DNA from 2 places in the Erwinia pyri genome. Region 2 is predicted to be linked to the other one. Evidence: predicted binding sites of a transcription regulator. Region 2 holds the regulator's gene; the other holds the start of a gene.
What was found. The regulator Fur, encoded in region 2, represses iron uptake genes when iron is present. The targets are predictions, from matches to a motif close to ATAATAATGAGAACNACTATCAA.

Region 1 (4,975 bases), 1.7 Mb from region 2:
AAGCGCGCCAATAAACACGCTGACCAGCACAATAACCTTGCCCGCCCGCAGCACAAAGCTGCTCAGCCGCTGCCAGGCCTGTAAAAGCAGGCTTTTAAGGTGAGGCACATGCCAGGTCGGCAACTCCATAATAAATGGCGAAGCTTCTCCTTTCAGCAGCGTATGTTTCAGGATCAGCCCGGTGAAAATTGCTGCCGCAATGCCCAGCAGATAGAGGCTGAAAACCACCAGCGAGCCGCGCTGCCCGAAAAAGGCGGCGGCAAAGACGGCAAATATCGCCAGCCTGGCGCCACATGACATAAACGGCGCCATCAGCACCGTCATCAGCCTTTCACGCGGCGCATCCAGCGTACGGGCGCCCATCACCGCCGGTACGTTACAGCCAAATCCCACGATCAGCGGCACGAAGGATTTTCCCGGCAGCCCCAGCGCCTGCATCAGCCTGTCCACTACAAACGCAGCGCGCGCCATATAACCCGAGTCCTCCATCAGCGAGAGGAACAGATACATCAGGCCGATTTGCGGCACCAGCGGCATCACGGTATTAATACCGCCGCCCAGCCCCTGCGCCAGAAACAGCGTGAGCGGCAGAGGGAAATGCAGCCCCGCCCCCAGCCACTGCATGCCATGAATAAACAGCGCTGCCGATCCCAGGTCGAACAGCGGCTGCAAAGCGCCACCCAGATTGATCGCCAGGAAAAACATCAGGTACATCACCAGCAGGAAAACCGGCAGGCCCAGCCAGCGATTCAACACTACCCGGTCGAGAAGGGCGGAAAGCCGGTGAGGTGTAGCCAGACTGGCGTTGGTGACGGCCTGGCAAACCGCATTAATCCTCTGATGTCTTGCTGCGGCAATCGCCATTGGCGCTGCCTGCAGATTTGCCAGGGTATGCATCTTTGCGGCCGCTTCAGGTGCCTGAGCCTGACTGTAAATATCCCCTTCCAGCATCTGGACTGCCAGCCACCGGCGCTGGCGCTGCGGCCGACTCTCGGGCATCAGATCGCAGAGCGAGGCAATATGCCGATCTATCTCTGCGGGCCAGCGGACCCGACAGCGGCCAGGCTCTCGGGCAGCGTCGTCAATCGCCTGCCTGAGGCTGTCAATGCCCTTGCCGCGGGTAGAAACCAGCGGGATAACCGGGCAGCCAAGCTGGCGCTCCAGTTCAGCTATATTGATAGCAATCTGCTGGCTGGCAGCAATATCCAGCATATTCAGCGCCACGATGCAGGGAACCCCCAGCGCCTGAAGCTGAAGCGTCAGCCAGAGGTTGCGGGCCAGATTGCTGGCATCCACCACGTTGATCACTAAGTCGGCTTCGCCACTCAGCATATAGTGGCAGGCAATCTGTTCATCCAGCGAGTTGTCGGCAGAGAGGGTGGTGAGAGAGTAGGTGCCGGGCAGATCCACCAGCCGTACGGTATGGCTGGCCGTGGTAAAGCGGCCCTCTTTACGCTCGACGGTAACGCCTGCCCAGTTGCCAACCCGCTGGCGGGCGCCGGTGAGCTGGTTAAACAGCGTGGTTTTTCCAGAGTTAGGGTTGCCAATCAGGCCGATGGTGCAGGTTTTCATTACGCGCTCCTCTCTAACCTAAGGGTGTCAGTTGCAGAAAGGCCAGGTCTTTTTTTCTCAGCATCAGGCTGACGCAGCGGGTTTCGATCTGTACCGGGTCGCCCAGCGGCGCGACACGCCTCACTAAAAAGCGGGCGCCGGGTAACAGCCCCAGCGCGAGCAGTTTTTGCCGGAAGGCTGCGCTGACGTCGGGGGAAAAGCTGACAATTTCATACTGCTGAAGAGGAGTGATTTGCATGGTTCCACCTGGGCGATTAAACAACGCGCCGTAATAATCAACGGTGGCAAGTATAATGAGAACGATTATCGCTATTATTGATGCAGAACAATTTGCGGGGCGAGAGAGGCGGAGCGGGGGGAGATAATCTCAGGGGGCGACATTACGCCGCCGCCCCCTGAAGCCTTAGCGTTTTTTACCGAACGCCGCGGCCAGCGCATCACCCATCGCGCTGTTGTTACTGCCTGCAGGCTGTGCGGCAGGGCGCGGGCGCCCTTTGCCAGCAGGCTTGCCGGCGTCGCGGTTGTTTCCGCCGCCACGACGGGCATTGGTTTCACCCGGCTGCTCATCAAGACGCATTGTCAGCGCAATACGCTTACGCTGCAGATCGACTTCCATCACCTTCACTTTGACGATATCGCCAGCCTTGACCACTTTATGCGGATCATCGACAAACTTATCTGCCAGAGAGGAGATATGCACCAGACCATCCTGATGCACCCCGATATCCACGAACGCACCAAAGTTGGTGACGTTGGTGACCGCCCCTTCCAGTACCATGCCCGGCAGCAGATCGTTCATGGTTTCAATACCTTCAGCAAACTGGGCGGTTTTGAATTCAGGACGCGGATCGCGGCCCGGCTTCTCCAGCTCTTTGATGATATCGGTGACGGTGGGAACGCCGAACTTCTCATCGGTGAAATCGACGGCGCGCAGATTGCGCAGTTCAGCAGGATTGCCCATCACTTCGTTTAGCGCCTGCTGCGTGGCGGCCAGAATGCGCTGCACCACTGGGTAGGCTTCCGGGTGAACGGTAGAGGCATCCAGCGGGTTGTCGCCCTGGTTGATACGCAGGAAGCCCGCGCACTGTTCAAAGGCTTTCGGGCCGAGGCGGCTCACTTTCAGCAGCTGTTGACGATTCTGGAAGCGACCGTTCTCGTCACGCCAGCTGACGATATTCTGCGCCATCATTTTGCTCAGCCCCGCCACGCGCGTCAGCAGCGGCACCGAAGCGGTGTTCAGATCCACGCCGACGCCGTTTACGCAGTCTTCCACCACCGCATCCAGCTTTTTCGCCAGCTGGCTCTGGCTGACGTCGTGCTGATACTGGCCGACCCCGATCGATTTCGGATCGATTTTCACCAGCTCAGAGAGCGGATCCTGCAGACGGCGGGCGATGGAAACGGCACCACGGAGGGAGACATCCAGATCCGGGAACTCCAGCGCTGCCAGTTCGGAAGCGGAGTAAACCGATGCGCCAGCTTCACTGACAATCACTTTCTGCGCCTGCACCTGCGGGAACTGCTTTTGGATATCCAGATAGAAGCGCTCGGTCTCGCGGGAGGCGGTACCGTTACCGATAGCAACCAGCTCAACCTTGTGTTTGATACAGAGCGCAGCCACGGCGGCGGCAGCTTTCGCGGCCTGGCCGGTGTGCGGATAGATGGTGTCGGTGGCAACCACCTTGCCGGTGGCATCCACAATGGCAACCTTCACGCCGGTGCGCAGACCAGGATCCAGCCCCATGGTGGCGCGCATACCTGCTGGTGCCGCCATTAACAGGTCGTGCAGGTTACGGGCAAAGACGTTGATCGCTTCATCCTCTGCGCGTTCGCGCACGGTGCCCATCAGCTCGGTTTCCAGGTGCAGCAGCACCTTGATGCGCCAGGTCCAGCTCACCACCGCTTTACGCCAGCCATCAGCCGGCGCGTTATTCAGGCGCAGCTGCAGGTGATCCATAATGATCTGCTCACCGTGACTCTCCTTCGGCGGCTCATCAAACTGCGGATCGGCGTTCAGAGAGAGCTGCAGAATACCTTCGTTACGACCGCGGAACATCGCCAGCGCACGGTGTGACGGCACGCCAGCCAGCGCTTCGTGGTGATCGAAATAATCGCGGAATTTCGCCCCTTCTTCCTCTTTCCCGGCAATCACGCGGGAAACAAGATGGGCATTTTTCCACAGATAGTCGCGGACTTTAGCCAGTAACGCGGCATCTTCCGCGAAACGTTCCATCAGGATGTAGCGTGCGCCGTCCAGCGCCGCTTTGGTATCGGCAACGCCTTTGTCTGCATCGACAAAACCGGCCGCTAACTGCTCAGGCTGTTGGGAAGGATCCTGCCACAGGGTGTCAGCAAGCGGTTCCAGACCGGCTTCAATGGCAATCATCCCGCGCGTGCGGCGCTTCTGTTTGTAAGGCAGGTAGAGATCTTCGAGTTCGGTTTTGCTCAGCGTGGCGGTAATGGCAGCAGCCAGCTCATCGGTCAGCTTGCCCTGATCGCCGATAGATTTCAGAATCGACTGGCGTCGTTCTTCAAGCTCTCTGAGGTAACCCAGGCGGGTTTCCAGCTGGCGGAGCTGGGTATCGTCCAGGCCGCCCGTCACTTCCTTACGATAACGTGCGATAAACGGCACGGTATTCCCTTCATCCAGCAGACGAACAGCGGCATCAACCTGTTCTGCTCGCGCCTGCAGCTCACTTGCAATTATGCGGCTCAGCGAATCTTTCATCATCGGTTACTTTATGGCTTAAAGACAGCGGACAGTTATACGGATTGCGGGCGGAAAATGCCAGTCAACGGGCGATCCCCGGCGCCTGCAGCGGCGTGATTAGGATTGTTTAACGTAATCGATAGCGACCACGTACCAGTTGGCTTCACCTGCCGGTGTCTGCACCGTGGCCAGGTCACCCACCTCTTTCTTCAACAGCGCACGCGCCATTGGCGAGTCGATGGAGATATAGTCATTGCGGCCAAAAATTTCATCGTAGCCAGCAATACGAAAGCGTTTCAGTTCGCCCTCGTCGTTCTCAATCTCTACCCAGGCACCGAAAAATACTTTGCCCTCCTGCTGCGGGGAGTAATCCACAATCCGCAGCTGCTCAAGGCATTTGGTGAGATAGCGGACGCGGCGATCGATTTCGCGCAGGCGCTTCTTGTTGTACTGGTAGTCAGCATTTTCGCTGCGGTCGCCCAGGCTGGCGGCCCAGGTCACTTTTTTGGTCACTTCCGGCCGTTCCTCCCGCCAGAGAAAGTCCAGTTCCTGCTTCAGCTTGTCGTAACCTTCGCGGGTAATCAGTTGGGTTTTCATCGTAATCCATTTCTTTCTCAGGAATGCTGCGGTTATTTTGTTTCTCGTTGGACACCGATGCAAATCTCTTCGCCATTTTTTTGCTTACGCTTACTG
Region 2 (4,975 bases):
CGTCCGGGGCGACCAAAAACAAATCCGCTGACGCGTGATGAGCAGCTGCGTATCAATAAACGCAATCAGCTCAAGCGGGATAAAGTGCGCGGGTTAAAGCGTGTGGAGCTGAAAATGAACAGCGACGCCGTGGATGCCCTGAACCAGCTTGCCGAGCAGCGAAATATCAGCCGCGGCGAACTGATAGAAGAGATGGTCATGGCGATGTTAGCCAGTCAGAAGCGTTGAAAAGCGGCAGAACCGGCTCTTCAACCTCTTGCTGCTGAAGCACAAAGCGACAAAAGCAGGCGGATTACTCATTTATCCCCCTTGTGCTGTCTGCTATCATTGCCGTTAACTGCAGTAAAGTCGTTACCCTAAATTTTAGTTTCAAGAGGTTATTAAGCGCATGGCACTCGTAGGCATTTTCTTTGGCAGCGATACGGGCAATACGGAAAATATTGCAAAAATGATCCAGAAGCAGCTCGGCAACGAGGTGGCTGAGGTTCATGATATCGCTAAAAGCAGCAAAGAAGACCTTGAAGCCTTTGATATCCTGTTGCTGGGTATCCCTACCTGGTACTACGGCGAAGCCCAGTGCGACTGGGATGACTTCTTCCCTACCCTGGAAGAGATCGATTTCAATGGCAAACTGGTTGCGCTTTTTGGCTGTGGCGATCAGGAAGATTACGCGGAGTATTTCTGCGACGCGATGGGCACCATTCGCGATATCATCGAACCGAAAGGCGCCGTTATCGTGGGTCACTGGCCAACTGAAGGTTATCATTTTGAAGCGTCCAAAGGGCTTGCTGATGATACGCATTTCCTGGGCCTGGCTATTGATGAAGATCGTCAACCGGAACTGACCCGCGAACGTACTGAAAAATGGGTGAAACAAATTTACGATGAGCTCCAGCTGCAGGAAATTCTGCAAGCTTAAGGAGAAGGGGCTGATGTGGGAGGTAACTCACATCAGGCCTCTGACTTTTCCTATAGAAGTAATAGGCACAATTTTGTAACTTTCATCTGCAAAACTGTAGAATATCGCCATCGGTCACCCCGCTTACTTCGTGGCTTTTTCTTAAAGGCACGGCAAAGCGAAATGTAAACCCAGCGCCAGCTTTCCGGACGTAAAGACATCATCATTACCTCCCTTTACAGATTCGCAACGCCCGAGGTGTTCATTTCGAAGCGTGAGTACTATAATGAGGCGTTTTGCGTCGACCGATGTTCAGGGCTTTTCAGCCGCACAGTGACAAGCAAAGTAACAGGACAATATCCGCATGACTGACAATAACACCGCATTAAAGAAGGCCGGCCTGAAAGTCACGCTTCCCCGACTGAAAATTCTGGAAGTGCTTCAGGAACCTGAAGGCCATCATGTCAGTGCGGAAGATTTGTACAAACGCCTGATTGATATGGGCGAAGAAATTGGTCTGGCAACGGTCTACCGCGTGCTGAACCAGTTTGATGATGCGGGGATCGTTACCCGCCACAATTTCGAAGGCGGCAAATCCGTTTTTGAACTGACTCAGCAGCATCATCACGACCACCTTATCTGCCTGGACTGCGGCAAAGTGATCGAATTCAGAGATGAATCGATCGAGGCTCGCCAGCGTGATATCGCCACGCGTCATGGTATTAAGCTCAGTAACCACAGCTTGTACCTTTATGGTCACTGTTCTACTGGCGACTGCCGCGAAGATGAAACGCTGCACGACAAATAATCTGCATTCCTGAAGAAAGCCGGTGAAAATCACCGGCTTTTTTTTGCCTGAAGGAGCAGAACTGCCGACACAAATGCGCTGAGTGATCCCTTCACAGCTGAAGCGTTTACCCTCTGAAACACTCCTCTGCACCATACTGAATGGCAAAAAAAACGCAGCCCTGAGGCTGCGTTGCTTTCAGAAAACCCGGAAGCGCTACTCTCCCGCTTTTGTCCAGGTGTCACGCAGGCCAACCGTGCGGTTAAACACCAGGTTGCTGGCAGAGGAGTATCGGCTGTCAGCACAGAAGTACCCTTCGCGCTCAAACTGATACGGGCTGCTGGCTTCCGCATGCTGCATGCCTGGCTCTACAAAGCCCTGACGAATAACCAGAGATTCAGGGTTGATAGTGGTCAGGAAATCTTCTGCCGCACCCGGATTTGGCACGCTGAAAAGACGGTCATAGAGGCGGAACTCTGCCGGTAAGGCATGAACGGCAGAAACCCAGTGAATGACGCCTTTCACTTTACGGCCATCGGCCGGATCTTTGCTCAACGTCTCTGTATCGCAGGTGCAGAACAGGCAGGTGATATTACCCTCTTCATCCTTCGCCACGCGTTCCGCTTTGATCACATAGGCGTTACGCAGGCGCACCTCTTTCCCCAGTACCAGACGCTTGTACTGCTTATTCGCTTCCTCGCGGAAGTCAGCACGATCGATATAAATCTCACGGCTGAACGGCACTTCACGCGTTCCCATCTCCGGCTTGTTCGGATGATTAGGCATGGTGATGATCTCTTCGTGATTAGCGGGCAGATTCTCAATCACCAGCTTCACCGGATCCATCACCGCCATCGCGCGCGGGGCATTCTCGTTCAGATCGTCACGAATACAGGACTCCAGCGAGGCCATCTCCACGATGTTGTCCTGTTTGGTCACGCCAATACGGCGGCAGAACTCGCGAATAGAACCAGCCGTGTAGCCGCGACGGCGCAGACCGGAAACGGTCAGCATACGTGGATCGTCCCATCCCTCCACAATCTTCTCTGTTACCAGCAGGCTCAGCTTGCGCTTGGACATGATGGCGTATTCGAGATTCAGACGAGAAAATTCGTACTGACGCGGATGGGTTGGAATGGTGATGTTGTCCAGCACCCAGTCATACAGACGGCGGTTATCCTGGAACTCCAGCGTACAGAGTGAGTGGGTGATCCCCTCCAGCGCATCGGAAATGCAGTGGGTGAAATCATACATCGGATAGATGCACCACTTGCTGCCGGTCTGATGATGCTCAGCAAACTTAATACGGTACAGAACCGGATCGCGCATCACGATAAAGCTGGAGGCCATATCGATCTTTGCACGCAGGCAGGCGGTGCCTTCAGCAAAGCCGCCGTTGCGCATTTTGTCAAACAGCGCCAGGTTCTCTTCCACTGAACGGTCGCGGAACGGACTGTTTTTCCCCGGCGCCGTCAGGGTGCCGCGATATTCACGGATCTGCTCAGGGCTCAGCTCGTCAACATAGGCCAGTCCCTTGTTGATCAGCTCAACCGCATAGTGATGCAGCTGATCGAAATAGTCAGAGGAGTAGCGAACGTTGCCCGTCCACTCAAAGCCCAGCCACTGCACGTCATGCTTGATAGACTCCACGAACTCCAGATCTTCTTTGACCGGGTTAGTGTCATCAAAACGCAGGTTGCACTGACCCTGATAGTCTTGCGCAATACCAAAGTTGAGGCAGATAGATTTGGCGTGGCCAATGTGCAGATAACCATTTGGTTCCGGCGGGAAGCGGGTATGCACGCTGTCATGCTTGCCGGTCGCCAGATCTTCGTCGATGATCTGACGAATAAAGTTAGTTGGGCGGGCTTCTGCCTCACTCATCTTAATTTCCTCAGTAATGCTGTCTGATTAGTACGTGAAATAACGGAGTATGATCCACAAAGCCGGGAAGGGAAACAACCGTTTGTTGGGGGAATACGATAAAAAAAGGGCGGGAATTGCTTCCCGCCCTTCTATTGTAACGCAATCAGAGGTTAGCCGTTAATTTCATACAGACGGCTTTCGCCGGCGACAACCGTTTCACCAGCCACCAGCGTAATGCCGGTATAGTCTTCAATGTTGCTGACCACTACAGGGCTGATCATGGAGCGGGCGTTAGCATTCAGGAAGGCCAGATCCATTTCAAGAACGGGTTGCCCGGCAGTAACCTGCGCGCCCTCTTCCACCAGGCGGGTGAAGCCCTTGCCGCCCAGCGCCACAGTATCGAGTCCCATGTGCACCACCACTTCAACGCCTTTCTCTGTTTCCAGACAGAAAGCATGATTGGTATTGAAGATTTTCACCACAGTGCCCGCAGCAGGAGAGACTACCGTGCTGCTTGAGGGTTTGATCGCCAGACCGTCACCCACCGCTTTACTGGCAAAAGCTTCATCCGGAACCTGATCCAGTGCGACCACTTCACCACTCACTGGCGCAACCAGCGTTGCAATAATCCCTTTAGCCGCATTTGGTACGGCCTGAGCCGCAACGGGCGCCACCACCGCTGGCCCAGTACTTGCCGCCGCCACAGAGCCTTTGCTCAGCACCGTCTTCATGGCAGAAGCAATGGTCTCAGCCCGCGTGCCGACAATAATCTGTACGCTCTGCTTGTTCAGACGGATTACGCCTGACGCACCCAGGCGCTTGGCTACAGATTCGTTGACCGCGCTGCTGTCTTTGACGTTAAGGCGAAGACGCGTGATACAGGCATCAATATGGGTCAGGTTTTCTGAGCCGCCAATGGCGCCAATATAGCGACGGGCCAGCGATTCGGTTTCCGTTTCCTTGTTGCCGGTGGTATCGACGTTTACGTCGTAGCCATCAGATTCATCACCGTCAACCGACAGCTCGCGGCCCGGCGTCATCAGATTGAATTTTCTGATGGTAAAGCGGAACACCACATAATAGATAACAAAGAACACTGCCCCCTGCGGGATCAGCATGTACCAGTGGGTTGCCAGCGGATTTCGCGTTGAGAGCACCATATCCACCAGCCCGGCGCTAAAGCCAAATCCGGCAATCCAGTGCATGCTTGCGGCGATGAAGACAGAGACACCGGTTAAGGCAGCATGGATCACATAGAGCACCGGTGCCACGAACATGAATGAGAACTCAAGCGGTTCAGTGATGCCGGTAAAGAAGGAAGCAAAAGCAGCAGCCAACATGATGCCGCCCACTTTAGCGCGGTTTTCCGGACGTGCGCAGTGGTAGATAGCCAGCGCCGCACCCGGCAGACCAAACATCATAAT

Region 1: feoA (ferrous iron transporter A) is a predicted target of Fur. The motif match lies at 1,860-1,882, and genes of this name have one in related genera.

What each region holds. Positions count from the first base shown of each region.
Region 1 is NZ_CP132353.1:372,978-377,952, forward strand. Features, by position in the region: gene feoB (Fe(2+) transporter permease subunit FeoB) at 1-1,572, opposite strand, end outside; gene feoA (ferrous iron transporter A) at 1,586-1,810, opposite strand; gene Q3V30_RS01705 (Tex family protein) at 1,976-4,303, opposite strand; gene greB (transcription elongation factor GreB) at 4,400-4,879, opposite strand.
Region 2 is NZ_CP132353.1:3,204,166-3,209,140, forward strand. Features, by position in the region: gene ybfE (LexA regulated protein) at 1-228, shown strand, start outside; gene fldA (flavodoxin FldA) at 389-919, shown strand; gene fur (ferric iron uptake transcriptional regulator) at 1,263-1,706, shown strand; gene glnS (glutamine--tRNA ligase) at 1,902-3,569, opposite strand; gene nagE (N-acetylglucosamine-specific PTS transporter subunit IIBC) at 3,722-4,975, opposite strand, start outside.